3 regions of the Rouxiella sp. WC2420 genome follow, and region 1 is predicted to be linked to each of the others. Evidence: predicted binding sites of a transcription regulator. Region 1 holds the regulator's gene; each other region holds the start of a gene.
The links. Region 1 encodes CRP, which controls carbon source genes, mostly activating them, when cyclic AMP is high. Its sites were predicted from a motif close to ATGTGANNNNNNTCACAT; they were not measured.

Region 1 (4,243 bases):
GATAACCGGAATGCCCTATTCCCGACAAGAAACGGAAAGTGACTAACAGCCCCAGTCCGAATCCCAGCAGGCCAAAACACAGGGCAAAACCGCCGAGCAAAGTCAGTGAACAGGCGAGCACTTTCTTGTAACCAAAACGATCGTTGAGCCAGCCAGAGGGGATCTGGAACAGTGAATAAGCTAAAAAGAACATGCCGGTGATATATCCCAGCTGTTGGGGCGGTAAATTAAACTCGCGAGAGATAGGCAACAGCGCAAAACCGATGACTGTCTTGTCGAGATAAACCAGAACATAACCAAAAAACAGTAAGAAAATCATTAGCGAACGATTTTTCATAACTGATATCCTCAAATGTTATATCCCAGTAGCCACCCCTGACCTGAGAAGAGAAACGCTCTTGCTTTGATTTATTTTTATGTTTTTATAACAGTGATTTACTGTCTGCTTAAAAACCTAGCAGTTTTATTTCACAGCCATAAGATGTAATTTTTTACTGGGTGATGCTTTTTACTGATAGGGGTATGCGATGAAATATTTGCCGAAGCTGCAACAGCTGAAGGTTTTTCAGCAGGTTATCCAAAGTGGCAGCATTCGTGGTGCAGCAAGAGCCATGAATCAATCGCAGCCTGCGGTTAGCCGCACGTTGCGCGAGCTGGAGCAAATTCTCGATACTCAGCTGATCGTGCGCGGTTCTCAAGGGATGACGCTGACCGAAACCGGGCGCGCCTTTTCCCAACGAATGCAGTTTATTTTGCAAGAGCTAGAGCGCGCCGCCGATGAAATCCAGCAGATTAATCAGTATTCGCAGGGCTCGGTGGCGGTAGGATTTTCTTCACTGCTGGCTCTGACTATTTTCCCGGCTCTTGCCAGTGAATTCGCTGCGAAATACCCGCAGGCCAAGCTGCACATCAAGGAAACCCAGCTTTCAACCCTGCTTCCTGCCCTGCGTGAAGGGCGTCTGGATTTCGCCATCGGCACGCTGGGGCCGGGGCTGCCGATAGAAGATATGGTGGTTGAACCGCTGTTCAACGCGCCTTTTTGTATTATTGCCCGTAAACAGCACCCGCTGGCACTGGCCACGTCGTTGAATCAGTTGAAAGAGGCAAGCTGGCTGCTGCCGGAAACCGATATGGGCTATTACCAGCAACTTGCAGCGCTATTGGAGGAGCATGGCTGCCATGCCGGACAATCGCCGATCCGCACTGATTCGTTGATCAGTGGGCTAATGATGATGCTAAATGCCGATTATCTTTCTGTGGTGGGCAATGCAATGGCAACGCCGTTTTTCCTCGAAGACAAGCTGTGCCGCCTGCCGATCGACAGTCTGCCGAACGCGCAATACTGTTTGGTATACTCACAAAAAACGCCGCTAACCTTAACGGCGCGGCGTTTTCTGGATTTACTCCGTGTTCACTGCCAGCGTTTTGCGTGGTAGGGATGGAGGTCGTGCTTGCGCAGATTACTCTTGTGAGTCAATCACTTCAAAGCTGTGGGTAATGGTCGCCGCCTTGCCCAGCATCAGTGACACTGAACAGTATTTCTCTGCCGACAGTGTTACCGCGCGCTCAACCACTTTATCGGTCAAATCTTTACCAGTGACGATAAAATGCAGATTGATGTGAGTGAACAGTCGCGGCGCTTCTTCACGGCGCTCAGAGGTCAGTTTGACTTCACAGCCAACAATCTCGTTGCGCCCTTTTTGCAGAATCGACACCACGTCAATGGCGCTGCATCCGCCTGCCGACATCAGCAACATCTCCATCGGACTTGGCGATTTATCACCCGCATTGCCATCCATTAAAATCTGATGGCCTGAGGCCGACTCACCCAGAAATGTTAAACCTTCAACCCATTTTACCCGTGCCTGCATGTGAATTTCTCCGCTCATAATTTTTAAAATAGACTACCCTTTACCCCCGAAACTGGCAACGTAACTCGATCCGCGTCATGCTGAAGCGAGACAACACAAGACACGTCTGCAAACCTGTGCTACAAACAAAGCCGAAAGAAACTTTCCAACAAGTTGCGGCTAGGTTTTTTAGGTGTTAACAGGATAACCTTGGTGATAATGGCAAATTACAGCTTAAATCACTCCACCTGCCGCTTGCAGCATTGCTGGTCAGTTCATATGCTAAAAGAGCGCGAAGTAAAAAATCGCCGAACAGGGATTTCAAAGCCCTGTGATTTTGGGCAGCGATAATAAGAGGATAATAGCTAATGGTTCTCGGCAAGCCACAAACAGACCCTACTCTCGAATGGTTCCTGTCTCATTGTCATATACATAAGTATCCATCTAAAAGTACGCTGATTCACCAAGGTGAAAAAGCCGAAACGCTTTACTACATCGTGAAAGGTTCGGTTGCCGTTCTGATCAAAGATGAAGAAGGCAAAGAAATGATACTTTCCTACCTTAACCAAGGTGACTTCATCGGCGAGCTGGGACTCTTCGAAGAAGGTCAGGAACGTAGTGCATGGGTCAGGGCGAAAACTGCCTGTGAAGTGGCAGAAATTTCCTACAAGAAGTTCCGCCAGCTGATCCAGGTTAATCCAGATATTCTGATGCGCCTGTCCGCACAGATGGCAAGCCGACTGCAGATAACTTCCGAGAAAGTGGGTAACCTCGCCTTCCTGGACGTGACCGGTCGCATTGCACAAACTCTGCTGAATCTGGCTAAACAGCCGGATGCCATGACTCACCCGGATGGTATGCAGATCAAGATTACCCGTCAGGAAATCGGTCAGATAGTCGGCTGTTCACGCGAGACTGTGGGTCGAATTCTAAAAATGCTTGAAGATCAGAGTCTGATTTCAGCACACGGTAAAACGATTGTCGTTTACGGCACTCGCTAATCGTCCTAAAAACGGCGCGGCAGATAACTGTCGCGCCGTTTTTGTTGTATCCTCTCAATTATGACGCTTTGGCGACGAATCTTTTATCACCCTGAAGTTAACTACGCGCTGAGACAAACGCTGGTTCTCTGCCTGCCCATTGCTATCGCCATGCTGTTTGGTCAGTTAAGAATGGGAATGCTGTTCGCGCTGGTCCCTGCCTGCTGCAATATTTCCGGCCTCGACACCCCGCATAAACGTTTTTTCAAACGCCTTGCTGTAGGCGGCTCGCTGTTTGCCGTAAGCAGTGTTCTGCTCCAGTTGATGCTGATTAACTGGCATTGGCCGCTGCCGCTGATCATGCTTGGCCTGACGCTACTGGTTGGCGTGACCGGCGCGATTGGCCCACTACATGCTCGCCTGCTGCCCGGCGCACTGGTAGCGGCGATTTTCACCTTGAGTATGGCGGGCGCGGTGCCGATCTGGCAGGCTCCACTGCTGTTCGTGGTCGGCACGGCGTGGTACGGGCTGTTTAACTGGTTCTGGTTTCGACTCTCTGACGAGCAGCCGATGCGCGAAACTCTCAGCCAGCTTTACCATGAACTGGCCGACTATTTTGAAGCGAAATATAGCCTGCTGACCCAGCACACCGACCCTGAAACCGCGCTGCCGCCGTTGCTTAACCGGCAACAAAAAGTTATCGACCTGATCGCTACCATGTACCAGCAAATTCACATGCTGCCGACCGGCGATCGTCAGCACCACAAGCGACTGCTGCGAAGTTTTCAGGTGGCGCTGGATTTGCAGGAGCATATTACCGTCAGCCTGCATTTACCTTCAGAGGTGCAAAAGCTGGTAGAGGAGAGCCACGCCGAGGCGGTTATCCGCCGTAACGCAAAGATTATCGCGACGCGACTGCGGGTAATAGCCGGAGACATTCTCTATCATCGCCGTTCTGACCGTTTTACCATGGCCAACGAGCTGGCGGCGCTGGAAAAAATCTCCTCCCGCTATCGAGATAATCCGGTTGGCCAATTCTGCTATTACCATTTCAGCCGCATCGCTCGCCTGCTGCGCACCCAGCGCCCGCTGTATCGTCGCGATCTGATGCAAACGCAAAATCGCCTGCCGTTCTGGCCCGCGCTAAAAAGTTATTTATCTTTCAAATCGGCGGCGCTGCGCAATGCTGCACGTTTAGGACTGATTCTGGCGCTGGGCAGCAGTCTGGGGCTATTTTTCAATTTGCCCAAGCCATACTGGATTTTGCTGACTACGCTGCTGGTTAGCCAGAATGGTTATAACGCTACCCGTGTGCGTATCCAGCACCGAGCATTGGGCACACTGATTGGCCTGATTGCCGCTGCGGGGCTTTTGCAGCTAGAAATTCCGCAAAACATCACACTATTTTTCATG
Region 2 (4,243 bases), 2.5 Mb from region 1:
CGCTGCATCTAGTTTGAATCAAAATAAAGGGACAGCCTAGGCCGTCCCTTTAATATTTTCGTCTGCGAAAGCGATTGGTTGATCAATGATTGATTAACAGGGCTACTCGATTTCGAAAGTGATCGATAAACGCGCCGGAGCCGATTCAGTGCTGATCTGTGAATGTGAAACCGCGGCTGTTTCAACGCAAACCATGGTTTTGTAACCGTCGTCTGCCATGTCTTTCATTGATGCCGAGTTTTTGGCGCCTGGATTCCAGCTCACCACGTCGCTATTACCATGATGTTTAACGCGAAGCTTGCGTTTGAAAACCGGATCAACGATCAGGCTTTCGGCTTCAGGCTCGACAAAGATGCGATCGGTTTCGCCATCGAAAGTCAACGCGCCAGTCAGCACCGCTTTTTCCCCGCCCAACACTTTATCAATGTAAGGTTTACCCAGACCTTCAACAGACACATGGCTAATATCGCCGATTTCAAAATAGGCGTGCAGCGCGCTGGTGGTCTCAAAATCACCGTGCGACTCAAGCTCGATGTGGCATTGATCACCCAGAGTGAAGTGCGCGTGCAGAGTAAAGGCGTGTGGCCAGTGCTTGCGCGTTTCTTCGCTGTCTTTCAAAGTCAGGGTGAGTTTGACCGACTCGTCAGTTTCGCTTTGTGCGGTGAGCTGCCAAGGCAGATTGCGCGCAAAACCGTGCGATGGTTTACCCGCCGGACCAAACCACGGCCAACAGACCGGCACTCCGCCGCGAATTGCAGTTCCTGGTTCGAAAGCAGTTTCACTGCTCAGCCAGATGACCGGTTTTTGCCCCGTAGGTTGCCATGCCAGCAAATGCGCGCCCTGTAAAGCGATAGCGGCCCGTCCTTTCGGATGCGTGATAACCAGCACTGGCAGCTCTGCCATTTGACATTGGCTCACCGCAGGAGAAAGTTGTTTTAGTACCGGTAGGGAGAAGAGATGTTCAGTCATTATAAAGTCCTATGCAAAGTATATGAACTCAGACAGGGAGGAACTGACCGGATTTTTATCCAAAAAGAAAAGGGCGACACAATGTCGCCCTCTGTCAGTTCGCCATAGCGCTTGCCGTTAACTTCCAGGTTGCCCATGAAAGCGTAGTGGCAAAAACTTATTTGTTAGCGATATGAGTAATCAGATCCAGAACTTTATTTGAGTAGCCAGTTTCGTTGTCGTACCAGGAAACCAGTTTCACAAAGTTGTCGTTCAGAGCGATACCAGCTTTAGCATCGAATACTGAAGTCAGTTTTTCGCCGTTGAAATCGGTAGAAACAACTTCATCTTCGGTGTAGCCCAGAATACCTTTCAGTTCGTTTTCTGAAGCGCGTTTCAGCTCGGCACAAATTTCTTTGTAAGTTGCTGGTTTTTCCAGACGTGCAGTCAGGTCAACCACTGAAACGTTAGGAGTTGGTACGCGGAAAGCCATACCAGTCAGTTTGCCGTTCAGAGCCGGGATAACTTTACCTACTGCTTTGGCAGCACCGGTAGAAGAAGGAATGATGTTCTGAGATGCGCCGCGGCCGCCGCGCCAGTCTTTGTGAGACGGGCCATCAACAGTTTTCTGAGTAGCGGTAGTTGCGTGAACAGTGGTCATCAGAGCTTCAACGATACCAAACTTGTCGTTGATAACTTTAGCCAGCGGTGCCAGGCAGTTAGTAGTACAAGAAGCGTTGGAAACGATTTCCTGACCATCGTAAGAGTTGTGGTTAACGCCCATGACAAACATAGGGGTGTCATCTTTAGATGGACCAGTCAGAACCACTTTCTTGGCGCCAGCAGTAATGTGGGCACGTGCGGTTTCGTCGGTCAGGAAGATACCGGTCGCTTCAGCGACAACGTCAACGTTCACTTCATTCCATTTCAGGTCAGCTGGATTACGCTCTGAAGTACAACGGATGGTTTTGCCATTCACAACCAAGTGACCGTCTTTAACTTCAACGGTGCCGTCGAAACGACCGTGAGTTGAGTCATACTTCAACATGTACGCCATGTATTCCGCATCTAACAGGTCGTTGATTGCAACGATTTCGATGTCAGAACGTTCCTGCGCAGCACGGAAAACGATACGGCCGATACGGCCAAAACCGTTGATACCTACTTTGATAGTCATATATTCCACCAGCTATTTTTCAGTGAATAAAAGGTTGGTTGTAAAATTACAAAAACCTTGGTGAGCGTCAAGCGGAATCGTGTCAATTGTTGCCGTAGGTCAATCATTGCAACCACGATTGCTCGCTTATTGTACGTTCCGTTTCTAAATCAGCTGTTACGCATATTGGGGCCAAATGGCGAGGTTTAAACTCTCCTCAATCAAATATGTGATCACAGTCACACATGTTCTGAGCCCCGCACCAATGGCATAGAGTTTAAGCCAAAACCGGCTGACTCGTTGTTACTTTTTTGTTATTATTAGCTGTTATTTTAGTTGATTTTATTATCTCGAAGAGAACGGCAACTATGGCCAATGAATTCAAAGATACACCCGAAAATCCACAACTTACTGATATTCAAAAGTATGTGACGCAAGAACGCGGCACCGAACGTCCTTACACCGGCAAACTGCTGCACAACAAGCGCGATGGGATTTACCATTGCCTGGTTTGCAACACGCCACTGTTTTTCTCGGACACCAAATACGATTCCGGCTGCGGCTGGCCGAGCTTCTACCAGCCGGTGACTCACGATGCTATCAATTATCTCACTGATAATACGCACGGCATGGAGCGCGTTGAAATCCGCTGTGCCAACTGTGACGCGCATCTTGGCCACGTTTTCCCTGACGGCCCAGAGCCTACCGGTGACCGTTACTGTGTGAATTCGGCATCAATGAGTTTTATCGATGGCGAAAACGGCGATAAAATCGCAGGCTGATTAGTCTAAAAGATCACTTTTCGGATAAATAATCGGTGAGTTATTCGAAAGCTATTTTTTTAAATAAATTTTAACAAAATCGATTCAGCTCATTATTCATCCATCTTGAATAATTTGATTAAATTTTCTGTTAGGCAGGAGAGTTTGCAATGGAAATCCGTGAACTGGTTGACGTCATGACGCCGGAAATTTATCAGCGTTTGGCATTGGCGGTTGAGCTGGGTAAATGGCCTGACGGTGTTCGTCTCACCGAACAACAGAAAGAGCACAGCCTGCAAGTGGTGATGCTTTATCAGGCGCGTCACAATGTCGATGCCCAGCACATGACGGTAGGCACCGACGGGCAAATCGTGACCAAGAGCAAGCAAGAGCTTAAGCAGCAGTTTAAAGATGATCTGATCCGCATCAAGCCAGAGTAAAAGTATTATCAACGACCTGATGAATCTCAGGTCGTTGGATTATCAGCGTTTTATCTTCAGATGAGCAGGGCTAAAGTTTCTGACTCCTCAATCTATAATCCTTTTATTGTTAAACCTTCATCACCTTCAACATATGGTCTGCCAACCGCAAACTCAGCGCAGCGCCGGTTAACGTCGGGTTCATACAAGAGGTTGAAGGCATGACTGAGGTCCCGGCAATAAACAGATTGGGATGATCGTGGGTCTGGCAATCACTGTTCACGACGGAGTTTGTCGCATCATCGCCCATAATGGTGGTGCCCATAATGTGCTGCCTGTCCTGATAACTGGTATCAATTTTAAGGACCTCGGCGTTCAGCAAGGTGGCAATTTTGTCGAAATCCTTGAGTGCCGCTTCTTTACCCGCCTGCCAATAATCCGTGACGCTGTAATAGATTTCAGGCACTGGCAATCCAATGCCGTCAGTTTTGGTCTTGCTCGGCACAATACGATTTTCTGGCAAAGGCAGCGTTTCTAAATCAACGGCAAAATTGAGCGAACGAGCCGACTGGCGACGCAGTTCTTCATCCAGTTTCGATCCCAAAATTCCCTTGGCGATCAGCGCCGAAGCAAAATCCGAGGTGGGTACGGTATTTCGCACCTTGGTTTTATAACTCGGAAAATCTTTGCGAAACTCACCGTCGCGATTGTTTAGATACACCAGCAGCTCGGTCGGCCCCTGACCCGGCCAGACATCCTCCTTCATCATGACGTTCATGCTAATCCCGGTATGCCCCATCAGATTGCGCCCCACTTGATCGGAACTGTTGGCGATGCCGTTGGGATATTTTTCCGAAGTCGACATCAGCAGCAGTTTTGGTGATTCAATACCGTAAGCCGCGAGCACGAAGTAGCGGGCGGTTAAATGATGCTCGGAGCCATCCGGTTTTTTGTACCAG
Region 3 (4,243 bases), 1.8 Mb from region 1:
GAAATATTGTCGCTGTCGACGTCCCAGCCTTCGAGTTTTTCCGTTTTCTGTACCAGCAGGCTCTGGAAATCCAGCAGGTTAGTCAGCTTGTCGGTGAGCAAGCCAAAACGATCAACCATGAAGATGCGCGCGCGGGCTTCCTCTTCGCTGAGTCCTTCGGATTTCATCTGTGCAACGATTTGTTCGGCGATACCACAGCCAGCAGAACCCGCGCCCAAGAAGGTTACAGTCTGGTCACGCAGTCGGCTTCCGGCCGCGTGGCTGGCTGCCAACAGGCTGCCCACGGTGACCGCAGCAGTGCCCTGAATATCATCGTTAAAGCAGCATAGCTCTTCGCGATAGCGCTTGAGCAGCGGCATAGCGTTCTTTTGTGCAAAATCTTCAAATTGCAAAAGCACATTGGGGAAGCGAACTTTCACTGCCTGAATAAATTGATCAACAAAGTCGGAGTATTCTTCGCCGGTAATTCGCGGGTGTCGCCATCCCATATACAGCGGATCGTTAAGCAGTTGCGGGTTGTTGGTCCCGGCATCCAGCACTACTGGCAGCGTGTAGGCCGGGCTAATCCCGCCACAGGCGGTATAAAGTGACAGCTTGCCGATAGGAATGCCCATGCCGCCGATGCCCTGATCGCCAAGGCCAAGAATGCGTTCGCCGTCGGTAACCACAATCACTTTTACGTGCTGTTTGGTGGCGTTTTGCAGCATGTCATCGATGTGTTCGCGATTTGGATAGGCGATAAACAAGCCACGGGCGCGACGATAAATCTCGGAGAAATGCTCACAGGCTTCACCCACGGTCGGGGTGTAAATCACGGGCATCATCTCGCTTAAATGTTCATCAATCAGGCGATAAAACAGGGTTTCGTTGGTGTCCTGAATATTGCGCAAATAAATGTGTTTATCGATATCGGTTTTGAAATCCTGAAACTGGCGATAGGCACGAGCGGCCTGTTCTTCAATGGTTTCAACCGTTTCAGGCAGCAGGCCGTGCAGGTTGAAATTGGCACGCTCCTCTTGGCTAAACGCGCTGCCTTTGTTCAATAACGGGAATTCCAACAGGATCGGGCCTGCGTGAGGAATATACAGCGGACGCTTACTTTCGTATTCAAGTTCCATTAATTTTTACTCTTCTGGTCTTGGTAGGGGACAGGTGAAGCAAAAGGTCTGAGCAAAGGTCACATTGTTTTTAAAATATGTGTGACAAGGACTTTAGCAGAGGTGAAAGCTCTAACTCAATTTTTTCACAATAATGGGGAGCTGCGTTGATAAACCGTTAATCAATGGAGGAAATGGGAGCCAAGAAATTATGGCCCCTTATTATGAAGGAAATACGAGTGCGGTAATGGAAGGTTAGATTTCGACGTGCTGTAACTGCAAACAGCCCAATGCCGCGAGCGTGGCGCGGGTGGCATCGTGTTGGCTGACCAGCGGATCGTGGCTTTCGACTAGCACGGCCTGTTTAATTCGGGTGCAGTCCTCTCCGCTTAGATTAAGCACGATCAACGCAGCCTGTAAGGGTGGCAAACTTGGGTTAAAGGCGGCGTTTTCAGCATAGCGGCCGGTAAATACCTGACCGCTAAAGCTTTCCAGCGCGATACCGCTATGCGACTGGCTGTAAGGAGCATGGCTCTGATTACAGGCCGTTAGCGCCTGCTGAACCAGCGGAGCGGCGTTGGCAAGCTGATAGCCGTGGTCCACGTCGTCCATCAGCAGTGTCTCAATGGCTAAATCACGCGGGCCGAAGGAATAGGGTAAATACTCGCCGAGGCTGGCAACGGCGCGATCTGGCAGATGGATCTCCAGTTCAGTCCCGCTGTTAAGTTCATTCATAAACTGGCGACAGTGGCCGCAAGGGGTGTAATTAACGGTGATCGACTCCAGCCGTTTTTCTCCGCGCATCCAGGCATGAGTCACGGCAGACTGCTCGGCATGAACGGTTTGCTGCATCGAGGCGCCGCGAAACTCCATATTGGCTCCAAAATACAGGTTACCGCTGACGCCGCGCGCCACGGCACCCACGTAAAATTTGGAAATAGGGGCCACTGAGCAGGCAGCGGCCAGAGGCAGCAACGCAAAAGCTAATGCGGTGTCATCAAGACCAGTTTGCGATTTAATCAGGCTCACCTGCTCGGAGCGCAACATCGCGGGGAAGTCGTCATCACTGAGTATCGGCTCAAGGGCTGATTGCAGATTGGCGGGCAGGCCGGCATAAGCAGCGACAAAACGAGTGTGCATTGAGACATCCTTGATAGCATTACGGAAAGTTATTTTACGAGGCTTTATACGAATTTTGTGTGACTAGCATCACTTTATTTGTGCAATAAATGTAATAAGTATCAGCGATGCGAGATATCTCGCAGGTTTATGGATCTTTCAACCTGTTTTGCGAGTTCATCAGATTGTTCAAATCCGATACAAACATCAGGCTATTCATCGAGAGTACTGAAGTAACGAAGTTGAAGGAGACAAGGCGCGAAATCGAGAGATATTTTTCCGCGCCTTAAAATGACAGCGATTAGTTACGTCTTTCAAACGCCAGCGCGCGACGTTCAATCAGGCGCATCATCAGCGTGAGCAAACCATTGACACAAAGATAAACTACCCCCGCAGCCCCGAACACCATCACATCATAAGTGCGGCCATACATCAGCTGGCTGTGGCCCATGATATCCATCAGTGTAATGGTGTAAGCCAGCGAGGTACTTTTGAACACCAGCACCACTTCATTGGAGTAGGAAGACAGTGCGCGTTTAAAAGCAAAAGGCAGCAAAATGCGCAGCGACGCTTTTCGCGACATCCCCAAAGCCTGGCAAGATTCCCACTGACCGCCCGGAATCGCTCTTACTGCACCGGTAAACAGCTGGGTGGTATAGGCTGCGCTATTAAACGCCAATGCAAACATCGCACACAGCCAGGGTTGTGACAGCATTTCCCACAACCACGGGATAGTGCGGATTGACGGGAACTGCCCCGGACCGTAATAAATCAGGAAGATTTGCACCAGCAGCGGCGTGCCGGTAAACAACGTAATGTAAGCGCGTACTATCGGGCTTAACACCGGCACTTTTAGCGTCAGTACAATAGTAAACAGCAGCGAAAGCAGCAGCGCGACAATCAGCGCGGCTACGGTCAGCGTCAGGCTAGTTTGCAGGCCTTGCAAAACTTCAGGCATATATTGCCACATCAGGAAGCGCTCCGATCAAATCGGGTGGTACGGAGTTCGATGCGTTTTATGACGAACTGACTAAACAAGGTCACTACCAGATAGATAGCCGCCGCGGTCATGTACCAGGTAAACGGCTCCTGAGTGCGGGTGGCAATACTCTTGGTTTGCAGCATCAGGTCATTGACGCTAATCAGTGAAACGAGTGCGGTGTCTTTGAGTAGCACCAGCCATTGATTGCCGAGGCCAGGCAGTGCGTGACGCCACATCTGCGGCATAATCAGCCGGAAGAAAATGGCTACTTTAGTCATTCCCAGCGCCTGACCGGATTCCCATTGACCATGAGGAACCGCTTTTAACGCACCGCGCAACGTTTGCGAGGCGTAGGCAGAATAAAGCAGAGACAGTGCAATCACACCACAGACAAACGGGCTGACTTCAAAATTATCGACTGGCAGTTTAACGGGGATCTGGAACAGATACAGATTGATGTCAAAGCCGTCGGACAGTGTTAGCAGCAGTTGTGAGGAGCCGAAATAGATGAACAGCACCACCAGAATTTCTGGTAGGCCGCGTAAAATTGTCACCCAGGCAGTGCCCAGCCAGCTTAGCGGTTTCCACGGGGATGACTCCCACACGGCAAACAGCATTGCCAGAAACAGGCCCAGGATCAATGCACAAATGGCAAGGCCGACGGTCATACCGGCGGCGCTTAGCAGAGGTTGAAATTCAATCATCGCTATTCAGATTATTGCGTAAACCATTTGGTATACAGCGCTTTGTAAGTGCCGTCTTGTCTGACTTTCGCCAGCGCATCGTTCATTTTTCCCAACAATTCGGTATTGTTCTGACGCACCGCGATGCCTAAACCGCTGCCAAAGTAGCTCTGGTCGGTAATTTTGTCGCCGACTGTACCGAGGCCTGGGTTTTGCTTCAGGAATTCCTGTACTACGGCAGTATCGCCGAATACGGCATCAAGACGACCATTTTTCAGGTCCAGCACTGCATTTTGATAGCTGTCGTAAGGCACAGCAGTGATTTCAGGATGCTTGTCCAGCAGGTATTTCTGATGGGTAGT

Region 2: a site for CRP is predicted at 2,332-2,349, ahead of msrB (peptide-methionine (R)-S-oxide reductase MsrB). Genes of this name have one in related genera too.
Region 3: a site for CRP is predicted at 2,295-2,312, ahead of cdd (cytidine deaminase). Genes of this name have one in related genera too.

What each region holds. Positions count from the first base shown of each region.
Region 1 is NZ_CP165628.1:340,693-344,935, reverse strand. It holds gene AB3G37_RS01600 (MFS transporter) at 1-337, opposite strand, end outside; gene AB3G37_RS01595 (LysR substrate-binding domain-containing protein) at 528-1,436, shown strand; gene AB3G37_RS01590 (OsmC family protein) at 1,461-1,871, opposite strand; gene crp (cAMP-activated global transcriptional regulator CRP) at 2,219-2,851, shown strand; gene AB3G37_RS01580 (YccS/YhfK family putative transporter) at 2,912-4,243, shown strand, end outside.
Region 2 is NZ_CP165628.1:2,865,299-2,869,541, reverse strand. It holds gene AB3G37_RS13035 (D-hexose-6-phosphate mutarotase) at 103-969, opposite strand; gene gapA (glyceraldehyde-3-phosphate dehydrogenase) at 1,127-2,125, opposite strand; gene msrB (peptide-methionine (R)-S-oxide reductase MsrB) at 2,473-2,886, shown strand; gene AB3G37_RS13020 (YeaC family protein) at 3,036-3,305, shown strand; gene AB3G37_RS13015 (GMC family oxidoreductase) at 3,415-4,243, opposite strand, start outside.
Region 3 is NZ_CP165628.1:3,800,197-3,804,439, reverse strand. It holds gene AB3G37_RS17650 (NAD-dependent malic enzyme) at 1-1,118, opposite strand, end outside; gene cdd (cytidine deaminase) at 1,353-2,237, opposite strand; gene artM (arginine ABC transporter permease ArtM) at 2,518-3,186, opposite strand; gene artQ (arginine ABC transporter permease ArtQ) at 3,186-3,902, opposite strand; gene artJ (arginine ABC transporter substrate-binding protein) at 3,914-4,243, opposite strand, start outside.